DNA from 3 places in the Lentzea sp. NPDC058436 genome. Region 2 is predicted to be linked to each of the others. Evidence: riboswitches for the same ligand, from Rfam matches in the RefSeq annotation. Region 2 holds a riboswitch; each other region holds the start of a gene.
The links. Region 2 has a riboswitch for glycine ahead of gcvT (glycine cleavage system aminomethyltransferase GcvT). Riboswitches for the same ligand answer to the same signal wherever they lie in the genome.
Positions count from the first base shown of each region.

Region 1: linked by a shared signal. The riboswitch ahead of gcvH (glycine cleavage system protein GcvH) and the one ahead of gcvT (glycine cleavage system aminomethyltransferase GcvT) in region 2 are both predicted to bind glycine.
Region 3: linked by a shared signal. The riboswitch ahead of gcvP (aminomethyl-transferring glycine dehydrogenase) and the one ahead of gcvT (glycine cleavage system aminomethyltransferase GcvT) in region 2 are both predicted to bind glycine.

Region 1 is NZ_JBHXLF010000013.1:155,738-161,998, reverse strand. It holds gene ACFWN2_RS33515 (TROVE domain-containing protein) at 1-1,037, shown strand, start outside; gene ACFWN2_RS33510 (winged helix-turn-helix transcriptional regulator) at 1,115-1,468, shown strand; gene ACFWN2_RS33505 (nucleoside-diphosphate sugar epimerase/dehydratase) at 1,465-1,995, shown strand; gene ACFWN2_RS33500 (L-serine ammonia-lyase) at 1,982-3,346, opposite strand; gene gcvH (glycine cleavage system protein GcvH) at 3,390-3,773, opposite strand; glycine riboswitch at 3,838-3,930, opposite strand; gene ald (alanine dehydrogenase) at 4,155-5,267, shown strand; gene ACFWN2_RS33485 (TetR/AcrR family transcriptional regulator) at 5,323-6,003, opposite strand; gene ACFWN2_RS33480 (MFS transporter) at 6,014-6,261, opposite strand, start outside.
Region 2 is NZ_JBHXLF010000015.1:259-6,519, reverse strand. It holds gene ACFWN2_RS34395 (acyl-CoA dehydrogenase family protein) at 1-188, shown strand, start outside; gene ACFWN2_RS34390 (CaiB/BaiF CoA transferase family protein) at 185-1,309, shown strand; gene ACFWN2_RS34385 (hypothetical protein) at 1,646-1,825, shown strand; gene ACFWN2_RS34380 (transcriptional regulator) at 1,990-2,481, shown strand; gene ACFWN2_RS34375 (hypothetical protein) at 2,575-2,955, shown strand; gene ACFWN2_RS34370 (DUF3817 domain-containing protein) at 2,970-3,272, shown strand; glycine riboswitch at 3,318-3,408, shown strand; glycine riboswitch at 3,409-3,500, shown strand; gene gcvT (glycine cleavage system aminomethyltransferase GcvT) at 3,597-4,691, shown strand; gene glyA (serine hydroxymethyltransferase) at 4,705-5,970, shown strand.
Region 3 is NZ_JBHXLF010000003.1:904,433-910,693, forward strand. It holds gene ACFWN2_RS17980 (class I SAM-dependent DNA methyltransferase) at 1-31, shown strand, start outside; gene ACFWN2_RS17985 (hypothetical protein) at 45-227, shown strand; gene gcvP (aminomethyl-transferring glycine dehydrogenase) at 238-3,132, opposite strand; glycine riboswitch at 3,288-3,383, opposite strand; gene ACFWN2_RS17995 (Clp protease N-terminal domain-containing protein) at 3,440-4,408, opposite strand; gene ACFWN2_RS18000 (MerR family transcriptional regulator) at 4,496-5,062, opposite strand; gene ACFWN2_RS18005 (bifunctional nuclease family protein) at 5,367-5,840, opposite strand; gene ACFWN2_RS18010 (MerR family transcriptional regulator) at 5,965-6,261, opposite strand, start outside.

The DNA.
Region 1 (6,261 bases), on a different contig from region 2:
ACGTGCTCAACCTCGCGCACCCGTCGCCCGGCGCGTCCTGGCAGGGCTCGCTCTTCCAGTACGTGCTGGACCGCCGCCGCTCCCCCGACGTCGAGGTGCCGGAGGCGCTACGCGTGGTCGCGGCACGGCGTGAGCTGATGGCGTGGCCGCTGGAGCAGCGCCGGGCGTTGTTCTCGCGTCCCGACGCGGCCGACGTGCTGCGCTCGGCGGGGATGACGTGGGAGGCCGTGGCGGGATGGCTGCAGGGCCCGCTCACCCGTGAGGTGTGGGAGGCGCTGGCGCCGTCCATGGGATACATGAGCCTTTTGAGAAACCTCAGGAACTTCGACGAGGCCGGCATGTCCGACGAGGCGGCGGCCGCCGTCGCGACGCGTCTGGCCGACCCCGGCCAGGTCGCGCGCTCGCGGCAGTTCCCGTTCCGCTTCCTGTCCGCGTACGAGGCGGCGCCGAGCCTGCGCTGGGGCCACGCCCTGGACCAGGCGCTGCAGGCGTCGTTGAGCAACCTGCCCGCGCTGCCGGGCCGTTCGCTGGTCCTGATCGACACCTCGGCGTCGATGACGGGCGGCGCGATCTCGGCGCGTTCGAAGGTCACCCCGGCCAAGGCCGCGGCGGTCTTCGGCGTGGCGCTGGGCGCGAAGGGCGAGCAGGTCGACGTCGTCGGGTTCGCGGACGGCACGTTCCGCCACGACGTCGCGCGCGGGGCATCGGTGATCCGCGAGGTCGGCCGGTTCCTCGAGCGGATCGGCGAGGTCGGGCACGGCACCGACATCGTCGGGTCGCTGCGGCGCTCGTACAAGCGGCACGACCGCGTGTTCATCATCTCGGACATGCAGACGATGTCCGGGTACTACGGCAACGGCGTCTCGGACGTCGTGCCGGCGCACGTGCCGATCTACGGCTTCAACCTGGGCGGGTACCAGCACGCCGCGTACGCGACCGGAAAGGCCAACAGGCACGAGTTCGGCGGCCTGACGGACGCGACGTTCCGCATGGTCCCCCTTCTCGAAGCAGGTCAGAACGCCACCTGGCCGTTCTGACGGTGTGAGGGTTCTCCTGACGCGGAGAACCCTCACACTTACTATCAGTAAGCGTCCCCACCAGCTATGATGTCGACATGGAGTACAACGTGTTCGCGAAGGCGTGCCCGTCACGTCCCTTGCTGGAGCACGTCACCGGCAGGTGGGGCGGCCTGACGATGGGCGTGCTCGTCGACGGTCCGCTGCGGTTCAACGAGCTGCGCCGCCGCGTCGACGGGGTCAGCGAGAAGATGCTGTCCCAGACGCTGCAGGCGCTCGAACGCGACGGCCTCGTGCACCGCGACGCGCAGCCCACGAACCCGCCGCGGGTCGACTACAGCCTCACGCCGCTCGGCCGCGAGACGGCGGAGCGGTTGCTGTCGTTGATCCACCTGCTGGAGGCGCGGATGCCCGACGTGCTGGACGCGCAGAAGGCGTACGACGCGCGTTGAAGGGCTGTGGGCTCTGCTGGACCGAGGCCGAACTGGCGCTGCTCGACGGTGATCCGGCGCTCGTGCCGGACAAGGTCGTGTGGCAGTTCGCCTGGGAGGTCGAGGACCACTTCGAGCCCGAGGAGTACGGGCCTGCCTGGCGCCGGCTCGGGTACCGGGTGATCGGTCTGCTGGACGACGATCCCGACTCCCGCCTCACCATGGGACTGACGTGGGCGGGCTGGCAGGACTGGCCGGAGGCGGAACGCACCGCGCTGTACGAGCAGGTCACCGACGTCGTTCTGCGTGCAGCGGCGGACGAAAATCGCCTGCGCGACCTCGGTGAACTGCTCCAGGCGGCCGCGCAGCTCGACCAGAGCCTGACGCCGTGGCTGCGGCTGGCCGACACGCTCCCCGACGAGGTCGTCGAGCACCTCGCCGAGGAGTGGTCGGACGTGAACAGTGCGAACAGCACGTTCGGCACGTGGTTGCGCTGGACCGGTCCCACGCCTCAAGAAGAGGTCGAGGAGTGGCTCAGCACTCGATGACGTTCACGGCGAGCCCGCCGCGTGCCGTCTCCTTGTACTTCACCGACATGTCCTTGCCGGTGTCCCGCATGGTCTTGATGACCTTGTCGAGCGACACGAAGTGCGAGCCGTCACCGCGCAAAGCCATGCGCACGGCCGTGATCGCCTTGATGGACGCGACGGCGTTGCGTTCGATGCACGGGATCTGCACCAGTCCGCCGATCGGGTCGCACGTGAGGCCGAGGTTGTGCTCCATGGCGATCTCGGCGGCGTTCTCGACCTGTTCGGGGGTGCCGCCGAGCACCTCGGCGAGTCCGCCGGCGGCCATCGAGCAGGCAGAGCCGACCTCGCCCTGGCAGCCGACCTCGGCGCCGGAGATCGACGCGTTCTCCTTGAACAGCACGCCGATCGCGCCCGCGGTCAGCAGGAACCGGACGACGCCGTCGTCGGACGCTCCCGGCACGAACTTCGTGTAGTAGTGCAGGACCGCGGGGACAATGCCGGCCGCGCCGTTGGTCGGTGCGGTGACGACGCGGCCGCCTGCCGCGTTCTCCTCGTTGACGGCCAGCGCGAAGAGCGTCACCCAGTCCATGACCCGCAGCGGGTCGGTGACGAAGTGCTCGCCCTCCAGGCGTTTGCGCATCTCGGCGGCACGGCGGCGGACCTTGAGGCCGCCGGGCAGGACGCCGTGCTCGGTGCAGCCGCGTTCGACGCACTCCTGCATGACGTGCCAGATGTGCAGAAGTCCTTCGCGGACCTCGGTTTCCGTGCGCCACGACAGCTCGTTGGCCATCATGATCTCGCTGATCGACAGGCCGGTCTCGCGGCAGCGCGCGAGGAGCTGGTCGCCGGTCAGGAACGGGTGCGGCAACGGCGTCGAGTCGGGCTTGATCCGGTCGGTGCCGCTGGCGTTCTCGTCGACGACGAAACCGCCGCCGATCGAGTAGTAGACGGCGTGCTCGACCGACTTGCCGTCCGCGAACGCCTCGAAGCTCATCCCGTTGGGGTGCAACGGGAGTGACTTGCGGCGGTGCATGACGAGGTCGCGGTCGTGCACGAAGCCGATCTCGTGCGTGCCGCCGAGCTTCAGCCGTCCGCTGGAGATGATCTCCTCGACGCGACCGGCCGCGACGGCGGGATCGACCTCCTCCGGGAGGTTGCCTTCGAGGCCCAGGAACACGGCCTTGGGGCTGCCGTGGCCGTGCCCGGTCGCGCCGAGCGAGCCGAACAGCTCGACGTGCACGCGGTCCACTGTGGACGTTCGGTCGCCGAGCTTGTCGACGAACATGGCCGCCGCGCGCATCGGGCCGACCGTGTGGGAGCTGGACGGTCCGATGCCGACGGAGAACAGGTCGAAAACGCTGATCGCCACTGATCAGTCCTTCGTGGTGGTGGAGCGGTCAGTCAGGCGCATGTCAGTCGGTCTTGGTGAGCTCGGCGTACTTCGCCGCGGTCAGCAGGTTCTCGGCCGACTCGACGCGGACCTTGAACAGCCAGCCGGCGCCGTACGGGTCGGTGTTCACGACCGCCGGGTCGTCCACGACGGCGTTGTTGACCTCGATGACCTCACCGGTGACGGGCGAGAAGAGGTCGCTGACGGACTTGGTCGACTCGAGCTCGCCGCACACGGCGTTGGTGACGACCTTGGTGCCGACCTCAGGCAGCTGCACGTACACGATGTCGCCCAGCGCGTCGGCAGCGTACTCGGTGATTCCGCAGGTCAGCGGGTCCTGGGTGCCCGGCGTCCAGTCGACCCACTCGTGCTCGACGGTGTAGAGCAGGTTCTCGGGGAACTCCACGGCGCGACTCCTCTGGCTGTGACGGGTCAGGACAACTAGCGCCCCCTCCGCCGTGCAGAGTTGCCTACCCCGAGCGGTCTTGCTGCCTGAGAGTGTGCGGGAGCTTGCCCCTTCGGCGCCCCGACCAGTTCGTCGAGGTCTCTCCCACTCGGGTTCTGACGCTTTCGCGCCGCGGCCGGTGTTCAGTTCTCGGCGCGCACGCTATGTGCGGTCCCCGCCGGGTGTCAACGCCGGACGGGCGCGTGGAACGCGAACCACGTTCAGGTCGCTCTGTCCCAAGTGAACAATCCAGCTGGTACCGGATAGTGCTATCTGCACAGTGACATGACCTTGCGACTGGCTCACATTGTGAGATGTCGGCCACCGAACGGAGGAGTCATCGTGCGGATCGCAGTCCCCCGCGAGATCAAGAACCACGAGTACCGCGTCGCTCTCACCCCTGCCGGTGCGCACGAGCTGACGAGCCGCGGGCACGACGTGTTCGTCGAGCAGGGTGCCGGTCTGGGCTCCGCGATCACCGACGAGGAGTACCTCGCCGCCGGTGCCAAGATCCTCGCGACCGCCGACGACGTGTGGGCGGAGGGTGACCTGGTTCTCAAGGTCAAGGAGCCCATCGCCGAGGAGTACCCGCGTCTGCGGGCCGGCCAGACCCTCTTCACGTACCTGCACCTCGCCGCCGACAAGCCGCTGACCGAGGCGCTGCTCGCGTCCGGCACCACGGCCATCGCCTACGAGACCGTGCAGCTGCCGAACCGCGCGCTGCCGCTGCTCGCCCCGATGTCCGAGGTCGCGGGCAGGCTCGCCCCGCAGGTCGGCGCGTTCAGCCTGATGAAGCCCTCCGGCGGCCGCGGCGTGCTGCCCGGTGGCGTCCCCGGTGTCGCCCCGGCCCGCGTGGTCGTGATCGGCGGCGGCGTGGCGGGGGTCAACGCCGCCACCATCGCCGTGGGCATGGGCGCGGACGTGCAGATCCTCGACACCAACGTCGACCGCCTGCGCCAGATCGACGCCCAGTTCCAGGGCCGCCTCCGCACGCTCGCCTCGAACTCGTTCGCCATCGAGCAGGCCGTCCGCGAGGCCGACCTGGTCATCGGCGCCGTGCTCGTCCCCGGTGCCGCCGCGCCGAAGCTCGTGTCGAACGCGCTGGTCGCGGACATGAAGCCGGGTTCGGTGCTCGTCGACATCGCCATCGACCAGGGCGGCTGCTTCGAGGACTCCCGCGCGACCACGCACGCCGAGCCGACCTACGAGGTCCACAACTCGGTGTTCTACTGCGTCGCGAACATGCCGGGCGCCGTCCCGCGCACGTCGACCTACGCGCTGACCAACGTGACGCTGCCGTACGCGGTCGCGCTGGCCGACAAGGGCTGGACGCAGGCGCTGAAGGACGACCGTTCGCTGGCCCTGGGCCTGAACGTCCACGCCGGTCAGCTGACCAACGGCCCGGTGGCCGAGGCGACCGGCCTCCCGCACACGCCGCTGGAGAGCGTCGTCTGAAGACCAACTGAATGAATGAGGCCCCCGCACGCGTGAATCGCTGCGGGGGTTTCGCCTACCTGAGGGCGGCGACGCGCGCCTTGATGCCGTCGATCACGCAGTCCAGCCCGAACTCGAACTGGCTCTCCAGCGACCAGATCTCCTGCTCGTCCAGCATCCTGACGTAGTTCGGGTGCTTGTCCCGGTACAGGTCGGCGATCTTGGCCAGGTCCGGCGGCGGGGAGTCCATCCCGCCGCGGGCGATGAAGTTGACCTCGGCGATGACGTACCCGACGGCGAAGCTCGACACCGTCGAGACCGACTTGGCCGCCGCCGCGAGGGGCAGACCCGCCCGCAGCATCGGTTCGAACATCGAGTCCGACATCGCCACCGCCTTGGGGCCGATGCTGTTGAACTCGCCGATGTTCTTGACCCACCACGGGTGCTTGTGCGCGATCTGACGCATCGCGTGCATCATCCCGCGCACCGCGGTCTCCCAGTCGTCGTCCGGCCCCGGCAGGGGGAACTCGCCGTAGACCTCGTCGAGGCACAGCTCGATCAGCGCGTCCTTCGTCGGCACGTGCCAGTACAGCGACATGGGGGCCGCGCCGAGCTCCGCGGCGAGCCTGCGCATGGACAGCTTCTGCAGACCGTGTTCGTCCAGCATCTCCATCGCCTTGCGGACGATCACCTCACGGCTCAGGCCGAGGGGCTGGCCGCCGCCGGGCCTGGGTTTGCTGAACCACACGCTCTCCACGTCGACGATCCTATGCACGCCGGAGCAACACGCTGGCCACAACACCTCCCAGGAACACCGCGATCGCGCCGATCACGAGGCTGACGGTCATGCCGTTCGAGAACGCCTCGCGCACCACCGCGACGTCCGCGCCGCTGTGCAGGGCCTCGGACAGCGAACGCCCCGGCACGCCGTCCGGCAGCGAGGCCGCGAACCGCGCCGACAGCAGCGCGCCCAGGACGGCGATGCCGAACGAGGACCCCAGCTCCGACAGCGTCC
Region 2 (6,261 bases):
CCGCGATGGCGAAGTGGTGGGCGAGCGACCGGCTGAGCAAGGTCGTCGACGAGTGCGTGCAGCTCTTCGGCGGCTACGGCTACATGAACGAGTACCCGATCGCACGTGCCTGGTCCGACGCCCGCGTCCAGCGGATCTACGGCGGCACGAACGAGATCATGAAGGAAATCATCGCGAGGTCCCTGTGAGCGGGCCGCTGGCAGGACTTCGAGTCGTCGAGCTCGCGGGCCTCGCGCCCGCGCCGTTCGCGTGCATGGTGCTCGCCGACCTCGGCGCGGACGTGGTCCAGGTGCACAAGCCGGGAAGCCGCTCGACCGTCCCCGGCGACTTCCTCGGCCGCAACCGGCGCTCGATCGCGATCGACACCCGCAGGCCGGAGGGCGCCGAGCTGGTGCTGGGGCTCGTCGAGCGCTCGGACGTGCTGGTCGAGGGCTTCCGGCCGGGTGTGACCGAACGCCTGGGCATCGGGCCCGCGCAGTGCCTCGCCCGCAACCCGCGCCTCATATATGGACGCATGACCGGCTGGGGCCAGGACGGGCCCCTGTCCGACCGCGCCGGGCACGACATCAACTACATCGCCGTCGCGGGCGCTCTGGAGCCACTGGGCCGGGCCGGCGGGCCGCCGTCGTTCCCGATCAACCTGCTCGGCGACTTCGGCGGGGGAGGGCTGCTGCTGGCCCTCGGCGTGCTCGCCGCGCTGTACGAGAGGGAACGCTCCGGGCGCGGCCAGGTGGTCGACGCCGCGATGGTCGACGGGGCTGCGTTGCTGACGACGTTCCTGCACGGGATGCGCTCGGCGGGCATGTGGTCGGGTGGCCGCGGCGAGAACATGCTCGACGGTGGAGTGCCGTTCTACGACGTCTACGAGGCCGCGGACGGGCAGTACGTGGCGGTGGGCGCGCTGGAGGAGAAGTTCTACGCCGACCTGGTGCGCGTGCTGGGCCTGGAGGAAGCACCCTCGCGCAACGACCCGGCGAACTGGCCCGAGCTGCGCGAGCGCATCGCGGCGGCGGTGAAGACGCGGTCCAGGGACGAGTGGGCCGACCTCGCGCGGGACACGGACGCGTGCCTGGCACCGGTGCTGACCCCGGACGAGGCGGCGCGTCACCCGTACAACGCGAGCCGCGACACCTTCGTGGACGTGGCGGGGGCACTGCACCCGGCGCCGGCGCCCCGGTTCGACCGCACTCCCGCCGCCGTTCCGACGTCGCCGGTTCCGACGGGGACGAACACCGCGGAAGTGCTTGCCGACATGGGTGTGGCGGATGCCCGAATTATGGAACTACGACGGTCTGGAGTAATTGGATAATGCCCGGGAGCGCATTTATTGCGCCACAACGGCGTGACGGTGCGTGATGGGACACGTTCGGCATCCGGGTGAGGCCCGGTGCAACAGTCTCTCTTCCAAGCTGTGGGATGCGAGGGTCCTCGTGTTCACCTCGTGCCCAGGACATCGGCGCTGTTGACGCCCCTCTTTAGCCGCCATTCGGGTGACGTTGGCCGTCCTGCAGGCGTGCGTCGCTGGTGGATCTTAGGGCGAGTTGGGCGTGGTCGTTGTTCATCGCAAGGGTGAATGAGGGACCATGACGGGTGACACGGGCGGTCCGCCGCCTGACCGGTGAACCACACGGACGGAGAGGTACCTGTGAACCTCAAGAAGGTGCTAGTGCTGGCGGGCGTCGCGCTGGTGCTGTTCCTCCTGATCACCCGGCCAGAAGAGTCCGCCTCGGCGGTCCAGACGGCTCTCGGCTTCCTGCGGGACGGCGCGGAGTCGATCATCACCTTCGTCCGGAGCCTCTTCGGGACGGCCACCCCTCTCGCCTAGTGACGGAGGGTGATCTTCGGCCGTTCGCGTTGAGCCGGACGGGTGGAATGAGGCCAATCACGCACTGGTAACGGGTGTTCTGGGGATTCAGGGTCTGGCGATTGTCAGACCTACCGAATACCTTCCGCTGCAATGGCCGATCCCCGACCGACGAGGAGGCATTGATGGTCGAGGACTCCGGGGTCCACGAGCTGTTGCAGCAGTGGGCGGCTGAACGGTCTGATGACGCAGAGATGCAGGAGGTGAACCGGATCAAGAACGCGTGGCTCGCGGAGGCTCCCCCCTCGGCGCCTGGCATCCCCGTCCAGCGGGGCGGCAGGAGTGGGTCGCGTGGCTTGGTCAAGGTCGACTCGGCGGATCCGGCCTACGTGGCCGCGATGCGCAAACGGGCGCCGGAGGCACCCGAGGCACTGCTCGCCGCCGCGGCGAGCTACTGGCAGCTGGTGGGCGACGTCGCCGAGGCCGAGCAGTGGTGGGACGCGGGCATCAGCCCGTTGGACCAGCGCGCGCTCGACTACCGCGCGGCCGGCCTGTCTCCTGCCGATCTCGGGAGGCGCCTGGGACCGATGACGGTTCTCCAGCACCTTCGTCGTGGCTCCGCCGCGGCCTGGTGCGTCGCACGTCTGCAGAGGCAGCGCCGGGACGGCGTGGCGTAAGTGGTCGACGGGCTCTCGGAGGCGAGAGCCCTGCAGTTCCCCTCACGGGTGGCCTCCTCTTCGCGGAGGCCTCACCCAAGTAGTGTGGAGGTCGTGCGCGGCCTCCTTACTCCCCAGCGTGTGCTGATCGCGTTCGCCTGTCTGGCGGCGCTGATCGTCTGTTGCGGGCTCGCGTACTGGCAGTGGCAGCGCTTCGAGTCCGCCAGCGGCACGTTCCAGAACCTCGGGTACGTGCTCCAGTGGCCGCTCTTCGGCCTCTTCCCGCTCTTCATGGTGTGGCGGTTCCGCCGTCTCGCCCGTGAGCGTCGTGACGCGGCTCTCTCACCTGAGCCGGTTGCGCCTGCTCCGAAGCCGGTAAGTACGGTTGTCGCCGTCAAACCCGCGCCTGTCGAGCACTTCGACGATGACGAGGACGCGGAGCTCGCGGCCTACAACCGCATGCTCGCGGACCTCAACGCGCGGGACGGTCGTTGAGCGAAGGCGGGCAGATGAAGGGTGCGTTGACCCGGTTCAGGGTCATGGCTTACGTGGTCGGAGTCTTCCTGCTGCTCCTGGTCGTGGCCATGGTGCTCAAGTACGCCGCGGACATGGACGGCGCGATGAAGGTCGTCGGCCCGGTCCACGGCTTCCTCTACGCCATCTACCTGGTGATTTCCGTCGACCTGGCGCTGAAGCTGCGCTGGTCGATCAAGGGCACCGCCCTGGTGCTGCTCGCCGGCACCGTGCCGTTCCTGTCGTTCTGGGCGGAGCGCAAGGTGGTGGAGAAGACCGCGCAGGGCGTGCCACTGTGACGTTTGGCCTGCTAGCGTCTGGGGCTACCAACTGAACACGGCCGTTGATGTCGCGCGGGAGAGCTCCCTTCGGTGGGAGCGCCGAAGGAGCAACTCCTCCCCGGAATCTCTCAGGTACAAGTACCGCGCGACGAAGGCAACTCTGGAAAGCAGGCTGCTCGGCAGCCTCGCCCACGGTGCAAGCCACTTCGGTGGTGAAGCTCTCAGGCTCATGACAGAGGGGGAGGCTCGCTCTAGTGAGGAGTCTCCGATGGACCGTGTCATTCTTCTGATGCCTCAGCCGGCCGCGTCCGGCTCTTCGGCGCACCCTGGAGGAGCGTTCTGATGTCCCGCCTCACGCCTCTGAACGCCGAGCACGAGCAGCTCGGCGCGATGTTCACCGACTTCGCGGGCTGGCGGATGCCGCTGCGCTACTCGTCCGAACTTGCGGAGCACCACGCGGTGCGCACGACCGCGGGCCTGTTCGACCTCACGCACATGGGTGAGATCGTGCTGACCGGCCCGGCCGCGGGCGAGGCCCTCGACTACGCGTTGGTGGGCCACATCTCGGCGCTGGCCGTCGGCAAGGCGCGCTACACGATGATCACCCAGGCCGACGGCGGCGTGATCGACGACCTGATCGTGTACCGCCTCGGCGACGAGGAGTTCATGGTCGTCGCGAACGCCTCCAACGCTTCAGTGGTGGCCGAAGCCCTCGTCGAGCGTGCCGCCGGCTTCGACACCGTCGTCACCGACAGGTCGACCGACTACGCGTTGATCGCGATCCAGGGTCCGAAGTCGGTCGAGATCCTTTCGGGGCTGACCTCCACCGACCTGTCGACGGTCAAGTACTACGCCTCCTACCCGTCCACGGTGGCCGGCGTCGAAGCGCTGCTCGCCCGCACCGGCTACACCGGCGAGGAGGGCTTCGAGCTCTTCGTGGCACCCGCCGACGCACCCGCCGTGTGGGCCGCGCTGCTGTCCGCGGGCGAGGCGCACGAGCTCAAGCCGTGCGGTCTCGGCTGCCGCGACACGTTGCGTCTCGAAGCCGGAATGCCCTTGTACGGCAACGAGCTGACGACGTCGCTCTCGCCGTACAACGCGAACCTGGGCCGCGTCGTGAAGCTCGACAAGCCTGGCGACTTCGTGGGCCGCGACGCCCTGACCAAGGTCGCCGAGTCCGGTGTGGACTCGGTCCTGGTCGGCCTGAAGACCCCCGAGCGCCGCGCCCCGCGCCACGGCTACGCGGTGCTCAACGGCGACGAGGTCGTGGGCGAGGTGACGTCGGGCGCGCTGTCCCCGACCCTCGGCTACTCCGTCGCCATGGCCTACGTGACCCGTGCCAGTGCCGAGCCGGGCACCCAGTTGCTGGTCGACGTCCGCGGCAAGAAGCAGCCGGTCGAGGTCGTCGCACTTCCGTTCTACAAGCGCGCCAAGTAGGGAGATCTTCCAGATGTCCGACCAGTTCAACGCTTCCCTCGCGGAGTACGACCCCGAGGTGGCCGAGGCCGTTGCGGCCGAGCTGGCACGCCAGCAGGGCACTCTCGAGATGATCGCCTCGGAGAACTTCACGCCCGTCTCGGTGCTCCAGGCCCAGGGCTCGGTGCTGACCAACAAGTACGCCGAGGGCTACCCCGGCCGCCGCTACTACGGCGGCTGCGAGCACGTGGACGTCGTAGAGCGCCTCGCCATCGAGCGCATCAAGTCGCTCTTCGGCGCCGGCTTCGCGAACGTCCAGCCCCACTCCGGCGCGCAGGCCAACGCCGCCGCCATGTTCGCGCTCCTCCAGCCCGGCGACACGATCCTGGGCCTGGACCTCGCGCACGGCGGCCACCTGACGCACGGCATGCGCATCAACTTCTCGGGCAAGCTCTACAACGTCGTCCCGTACCACGTCGCGGACTCGGACGGCCGCGTCGACATGGCCGAGGTCGAGCGCCTGGCCACCGAGCACCGCCCGAAGCTGATCGTCGCGGGCTGGTCCGCCTACCCGCGCCAGCTGGACTTCGCGGAGTTCCGCCGCATCGCGGACTCGGTCGAGGCCTACCTGATGGTCGACATGGCGCACTTCGCCGGCCTGGTGGCCGCGGGCCTGCACCCGTCGCCCGTGCCGCACGCGCACGTCACGACGACCACGACCCACAAGACCCTCGGCGGCCCCCGCGGCGGCGTGATCCTGTCGAACGAGGCGGACATCGCCAAGAAGATCAACTCGGCGGTCTTCCCAGGCCAGCAGGGCGGCCCCCTGGAGCACGTGATCGCGGCCAAGGCAGTGGCGTTCAAGCACGCCGCGTCGCCGGAGTTCGCCGACCGCCAGCGCCGTACGCTGGAAGGCGCGCGGATCCTGGCCGACCGGCTGTCGCAGGCCGACGTCGCCGATGCCGGCGTGAAGGTGCTGACCGGGGGCACCGACGTGCACCTGGTTCTCGTGGACCTGGTCTCGTCCGAGTTGGACGGCAAGCAGGCCGAGGACGTGCTGCACCAGATCGGGATCACGGTCAACCGCAACGCCGTTCCGAACGACCCGCGTCCGCCGATGGTGACGTCCGGGCTGCGGATCGGTACGCCGGCGCTTGCCACGCGTGGGTTCGGCGAGGTGGATTTCGTCGAGGTCGCGGATGTGATCGCCGAGGCTTTGAAGCCTGGTGCTGCGGTTGAGGAGTTGCGGGGGCGGGTTGAGGTGCTGGCTGCGAAGCACCCGCTGTACTCGACGCTCTGATTCCTGTGGTGTTGAGCGCGGTGGTGTGCTGATCTCGGTGAGGCTCTGATCTCGGCGGCGTGCTGACCGGGTTGGCGTTCGGGCTGGGTTCGCGGTTTGAGCGCCGTGTTCTGTGTTTTCTGATCTTGTCGGACCCCCTGAGTAGCGTTTGGGCTCAGGGGGTCTTCCTTTTGGGGGGACGCCTGCGTCAGCTTGCGGCCTTCTTGTTGGGGACCGTTTTCGGCGCGTCGGTTTCGTGGGTCGTCTCCCTGTTGCGTTGGCGGCTGCCTGTTTGTTGTTCGTAGGTGGTGG
Region 3 (6,261 bases), on a different contig from region 2:
CGGCGCGATCCTGTTCGCCCGGCGCGGGTGAGACGATCTGCACCGTGTCGGACGAACAGACGTGCCAGCGTTGTGGTGAGACGGTCGAGCTGGAGGCCGAGGACTTCGCGCTGTTCGAGCGGATGCACCCGGACTGCTTCCACTTCGCGTTCGAGCACGACCTGGCGAAGCCGGGCCTGAGCCCCGACGAGAACTGCGGCGACGACGCCTGTCCCGTCGGGGCCTGAAAGCCCTCGATCAGCTGCTGTACGCCTCAAGCGGCGGGCAGGAGCAGACCAGGTTGCGGTCGCCCTTCGCGCCGTCGATGCGGCGGACCGGCGGCCAGATCTTCGGGGTCGCGCTCTGGCCGGCGGGGAAGACGGCCTCCTCGCGGGTGTACGGGTGGTTCCACTCGCCGACGGTCACGCAGGCCGCGGTGTGCGGGGCGTTGCGCAGCGGGTTGTCCTCGACGGGCCACTCGCCGGCGCCGACGCGGTCGATCTCGTGCTTGATGGCGATCATGGCGTTGATGAACCTGTCGATCTCGCCCAGGTCCTCGGACTCGGTCGGCTCGACCATCAGCGTGCCGGCGACCGGAAACGACATGGTCGGGGCGTGCAGGCCGTAGTCGGCGAGGCGCTTCGCGACGTCGTCCACCGTCACGCCGGTGGCCTTGGTGATCGGGCGCAGGTCGAGGATGCACTCGTGGGCCACGAAGCCGCCCTCGCCGGTGTAGAGGACCGGGTAGTGCTCGTCCAGGCGCCGTGCCACGTAGTTCGCGGCGGCCACGGCCGTCAGGGTCGCGCGGCGCAGGCCGTCGCCGCCCATCATGCGCACGTACGCCCACGAGATCGGCAGGATCGACGCGGAACCCCACGGGGCCGCGGAGATCGGGCCGACGCCGGTGGCCGGGCCCGCGGTGGGCTGCAGCGGGTGGTTCGGCAGGAACGGCGCGAGGTGCTCGCGGACGCCGATCGGGCCGACGCCGGGGCCGCCGCCGCCGTGCGGGATGCAGAACGTCTTGTGCAGGTTCAGGTGCGAGACGTCCGAGCCGAACTTGCCGTACCTCGCCAACCCGATGAGGGCGTTGAGGTTCGCGCCGTCGACGTACACCTGGCCGCCCGCGTCGTGGACCAGGCCGCAGACCTCGCGGACGGTGTCCTCGTACACGCCGTGGGTCGACGGGTAGGTGATCATGATCGCGGCCAGGTCGTCGGCGTGCTCGGCGACCGTGGTGCGCAGGTGGCCCATGTCGATGTTGCCCTTGTCGTCGCACTTCACGACGACGACGCGCATGCCGGCCATGACGGCGGACGCGGCGTTGGTGCCGTGGGCGGACGACGGGATCAGGCAGACGTCGCGGGCGGCGTTGCCGTTGGCGCGGTGGTACGCGCGGATGGCGAGCAGACCGGCGAACTCACCCTGCGAACCGGCGTTGGGCTGCAGCGAGACGGCGTCGTAGCCGGTGACCTCGGCGAGCCAGGCCTCCAGGTCCGACACGATCTTCAGCATGCCGCGCGCGTCCTCGACGGGCGCGAACGGGTGCAGGCCCGAGAACTCCGGCCACGTGATGGACTCCATCTCCGCGGTGGCGTTCAGCTTCATCGTGCAGGAGCCGAGCGGGATCATGCTGCGGTCCAGGGCGACGTCCTTGTCGGACAACGCGCGCAGGTAGCGCAGCAGGGCCGTCTCGGAGCGGTGCGCGTGGAAGACCGGGTGGGTCAGGTAGTCCGAGGTGCGGCGCAGGTCGGCCGGGATGCCGTCGGCGGTGTCGGCGTCGATGGCGTCCACGTCGGCCTTGGTGACGCCGAACGCCTCCCACACGGCGATGATGTGCGCGCGCGTGGTCTTCTCGTCGCACGCGATGGCGACGACGTCGGCGTCGACGAGACGCAGGTTGATGCCGGCCGCGCGGGCCTTCTCGACGACGGCGGCGGCCTCACCGGGAACGCGGACCTCGACGGTGTCGAAGAACTCGCCGTGCACGACGTCCAGACCGGCCTCGCACAGGCCCGTGGCGAGCACGGTGGCCAGGCGGTGCACGCGGGTCGCGATGGCGCGCAGGCCCTCGGGGCCGTGGTAGACGGCGTACATGGACGCGATCACGGCCAGCAGCACCTGAGCGGTGCAGATGTTGGACGTGGCCTTCTCGCGGCGGATGTGCTGCTCGCGCGTCTGCAACGCGAGGCGGTAGGCCAGCGAGCCGTCCGCGTCGACGGAGACACCGACGAGACGGCCGGGCAGCTGACGCTCCAGACCGGACCGGACGGCCATGTACCCGGCGTGCGGGCCGCCGAAGCCGATCGGCACGCCGAAGCGCTGCGTGGTGCCGACGACGACGTCCGCGCCGATCTCACCCGGAGCGCGCAGCAGGGTCAGCGCGAGAAGGTCGGCGACGACCACGGCCTGCGCGCCCGCGGCGTGGATCTCCTCGATCAGACCGGCCTGGTCGCGCACCACACCGGACGCGCCGGGGTAGGACAGCAGCACGCCGTAGAAGTCGCCACCGAGGCCCAGGCCCTCGATGCCCTGCGACAGGTCGGCGACGACGATCTCGATGCCGAGCGGCTCGGCGCGCGTCTCGATCACGGCCAGCGTCTGCGGCAGCGTGTCGGCGTCGACGACGAACTTGTTCGACTTGGACTTGCCGGCGCGGCGCACGAGCGTCATCGCCTCGGCGGCGGCGGTCGACTCGTCCAGCATGGACGCGTTCGCGGTCGGCAGGCCCGTCAGGTCGCCCACCATCGTCTGGAAGTTCAGCAGCGCTTCGAGGCGGCCCTGCGAGATCTCCGGCTGGTACGGCGTGTAGGCCGTGTACCAGGCGGGGCTTTCGAGCACGTTGCGCAGGATCACGCCCGGCGTCACGGTGTCGTAGTAGCCGAGGCCGATCATCTGCGTCATCGGGCGGTTCTGCGACGCGAGCTCACGCAGCTCCGCGAGCGCCTCGGTCTCGGTGGCCGGCGCGGGCAGGTCCAGCACGAGGTCGCGTTCGTGGATGGACGACGGAACCGCGTGCTGCGCCAGTTCCTCCAGCGATCCGACGCCGATGACGTCGAGGATGCGCGCGAGTTCGGCGGGGCGCGGACCGACGTGGCGGTCGGCGAACGGGGTGCCGTGCTCGAGAGCGGCGAGCGGAATGCGGTCCTGCGTCATCTAACGCCTCCGGGGGTGGCTGCGGGCACACTGGTCCTGTGCCCTCCCCGCTCTGTCCGTACCCCGGCTGGGGCGCCTGAGAGGTTCACCCGTTGCGAGAACGGGCTTTCACCGTCGGCGGGATTCCCTTGCGGGAGTCCACTTTCCAGAGGCGTCTCGCTCTGGCGGTCCTGGATGCCTGAGAGGTTCCCGGGGAGGGACTTGCTCCTTCGGCGCCGGGCTCGTGACCCGGTCTCTCCCGCCTGAGTTCAGCGACTACCCGAGAAGAATACCCGCAGGCAGCCCGGGTAGTCGCTAGGGACGCGACCTACGTCTCAGTGGCGAGACCGGCGAGCGCTCCCGCGACGGGGTCCGCCGGGTCGTCGCGCACCGCCGCGAGCAGGTGCCGGGTGCTCACGATGGCGTCACCGCGCCGGGCCGCGACGAGCTTCGCGCGTTCCACCGCGCGGTCGACCGAACCGCCTTCCGGCAACGCCGCCGGGTCCACTCCGGCCTCGCGCAACGCCGCCGCGCCGTCCGACTCGAACTCCGGCTTGAGCCTGCGGCCCGCGACCTTCAGGTGGTGGTCGACCGTCAGCACCGCCTCCACGAGGTCGCGGGACGAGAAGTCGCGCTTCGCGGCCACGGCGAGGAGCTGGGCCTCGGCGCGCACGACGGTCAGCAGCGGGCCGCCCAGTCCCTGACCCTTCGCGACCAGGCGCATCAGCCAGCGCACGTACCCGCCGCCGGCGTCCCCTTCGAGCGCGCCCGCCTTGCGCAGCAACCGGACGGCCCTCGCCTCCTCGACCTCGGCGTGGGGTCGCGCGGCATCGGCTCGTACGGCGGCGGCCGTCGCCTCGACGTCCACTCCGCGCAGCAGGAACAGGTCGGCGGCACGTCCGGAACGCTGCTTCAGCAACGCGAGCGAGAGGTGGGTCGTGGTCAGCACGCCGTCGCCGGCCTGGGCGAACGCCGCGAGCAGGCACTCGTGCAGCGCACGGCTGACGGGCGGCACGGTCTCCAGGGCGAGGCGGTCGCAGGAGACGTTCAGCAACGCCGTGACGTCCGGATGAGCCTCGGGAACGACACCGCCGTCGTCGTCGGCCCAGGTCTCGGTCCCCCGCGCCATCGCCTGGGCCCGCAGCGACTTCACGCCGAGCTTGCGGCCGGGCCCGGTGGTGTCGATCAGCGAGATCAGCAGGTTCTCGGTGCCGACGAAGCCGAACTCCAGCCGCACCGCGCGCTGCGCCGCCGCTTCCAGCACCTTCACGACCTGATAGGAGGGGGTGTGCGTCATGCGGAGAACGCTAGGGGCGCAGCGGTTCCGCTCGCTTCTGCCGACCGGCCATCCCACGGCGCCAGTCGGCCACGGTCGTCGGGCCGGTCAGCCGGTGGCGCGCTCGCGACGGCGGCGGGTCAGCTCGTCCTCGGTCATCGGGGCGATCTCGACGCCGTCCGCTCGTTCGGCCGGGAACTCGTGGATCGTGCCGGAGATCTCGCGCATCGCACCGCTCACCGCGATGCCGAACACGCCCTGACCGCCCTGCAGCAGATCAACGACCTCTTCCGGTGAGGTGCACTCGTAGACGGTGGTGCCGTCGGAGAACAGGGTGATCTTCGCCAGGTCCTGCACGCCGCGTCGGCGCAGGTGGTCGACCGCCACCCTGATGTTCTGCAACGAGACACCGGTGTCCAGCAGCCGCTTCACGACCTTGAGGACCAGGATGTCCTTGAAGGAGTACAGCCTCTGGCTGCCGGAGCCGTGCGCCATCCGCACCGTCGGCGCGACCAGCCCGGTCCGTGCCCAGTAGTCGAGCTGCCGGTACGTGATGCCCGCGACCTGACACGCCGCGGGTCCTCGGTAACCGACGAGCTCGTCCGGCAGCGAGGAGTCCGGGAACAGTTCACCCTGCAGCCCGGATTCGGCCCTCAAGGGCGCTTCCTCGACCACGCCTGCCTCCCCTCGGAACGGCCACGAAACTCATGACCGTCAAGCCGCCGCGTCCGCTTTCACGGCGCGGCGACGTCCACTCGAGTTCGACGGTAGGACCGGTCCGAGGGCAGGTCAACGCGACGCGCGGGGAGTGTCGACCCTCAACCTCAGGTGGAGAGTCACACCGTCACCCGAACTAGCACGTTCAGGTGACGTTTAGTGATCGTTTAGCGGTCAAAACGACCGTAAGTAGTCCGATGGAGGGACGTCCAAACGAACTGCCTCGTGCCCTAACGAGACGCAGTGCGACACACCCGGAAACTCAGGTGTCCGCGCCCCTGAAGTCCTCGGGGGAGACCGAGTCGAGGAACTCGCGGAACTTCTCCACCTCGTCCTCCTGCTCGTCCGGGATGATCAGGCCGGCCTCGGCGAGCACGGCCTCCTCGGCGTGGATCGGCACGCCGACCCGCAACGCCAGCGCCACCGAGTCGGACGGCCGCGCGGACACCCGCACGTCGCCGTCGAACACGAGCTCCGCGAAGAACGTGCCCTCCTGCAGGTCGGTGATCCGCACCTGCTCCAGGTTGCGTCCCAGCGCCCCGATGACGTCCTTCAACAGGTCGTGGGTGAGCGGACGCGCGGGACGCACGCCCTGCTGCTCGAGCGCGATCGCCGTGGCCTCGACGGATCCGATCCAGATCGGCAGGTACCGCTCGCCCTCGGTTTCCCGCAGCAGGAGGATCGGCTGGTTCTGGGGCAGCTCCACCCGGACGCCCACGACGCGCATCTCACTCATCGGGTCTCGCCTCCCTCTGACTCGTTGGGGAGTACCCGGTTCGTCTCCGAGCATCCCCCGGCGTATGCGTTCGACGCTACCCGCCAAGCGGGCCGTGTGCTCAATCGTTGCGGGCAGAACGTGATCAAGATGATTGCCGCAACCCTGCTCTCACCAACAACGTGTGCAACGAGGTGAAGAGGTCAGCCAATTCCCGCACCGTCTCAGGATCTGAGAACGAGTTCAGCACGACGACCTCGTGATCCGCTGCCGCGCGGACCGCGCGCAGGTGTTCGCGCTCGACGCCGAGACCGGTCATCAGCCGGATCGTGCGGAGCGCTGTGATGTCGTCGGTGGTGAACCGGCCACCGGGGCCGGGACGCAGCAGACCGTCGCGCTCCAGCTGGGACAGCTGGTCGGCGCTGGTTCCGGTCTGGGTCAG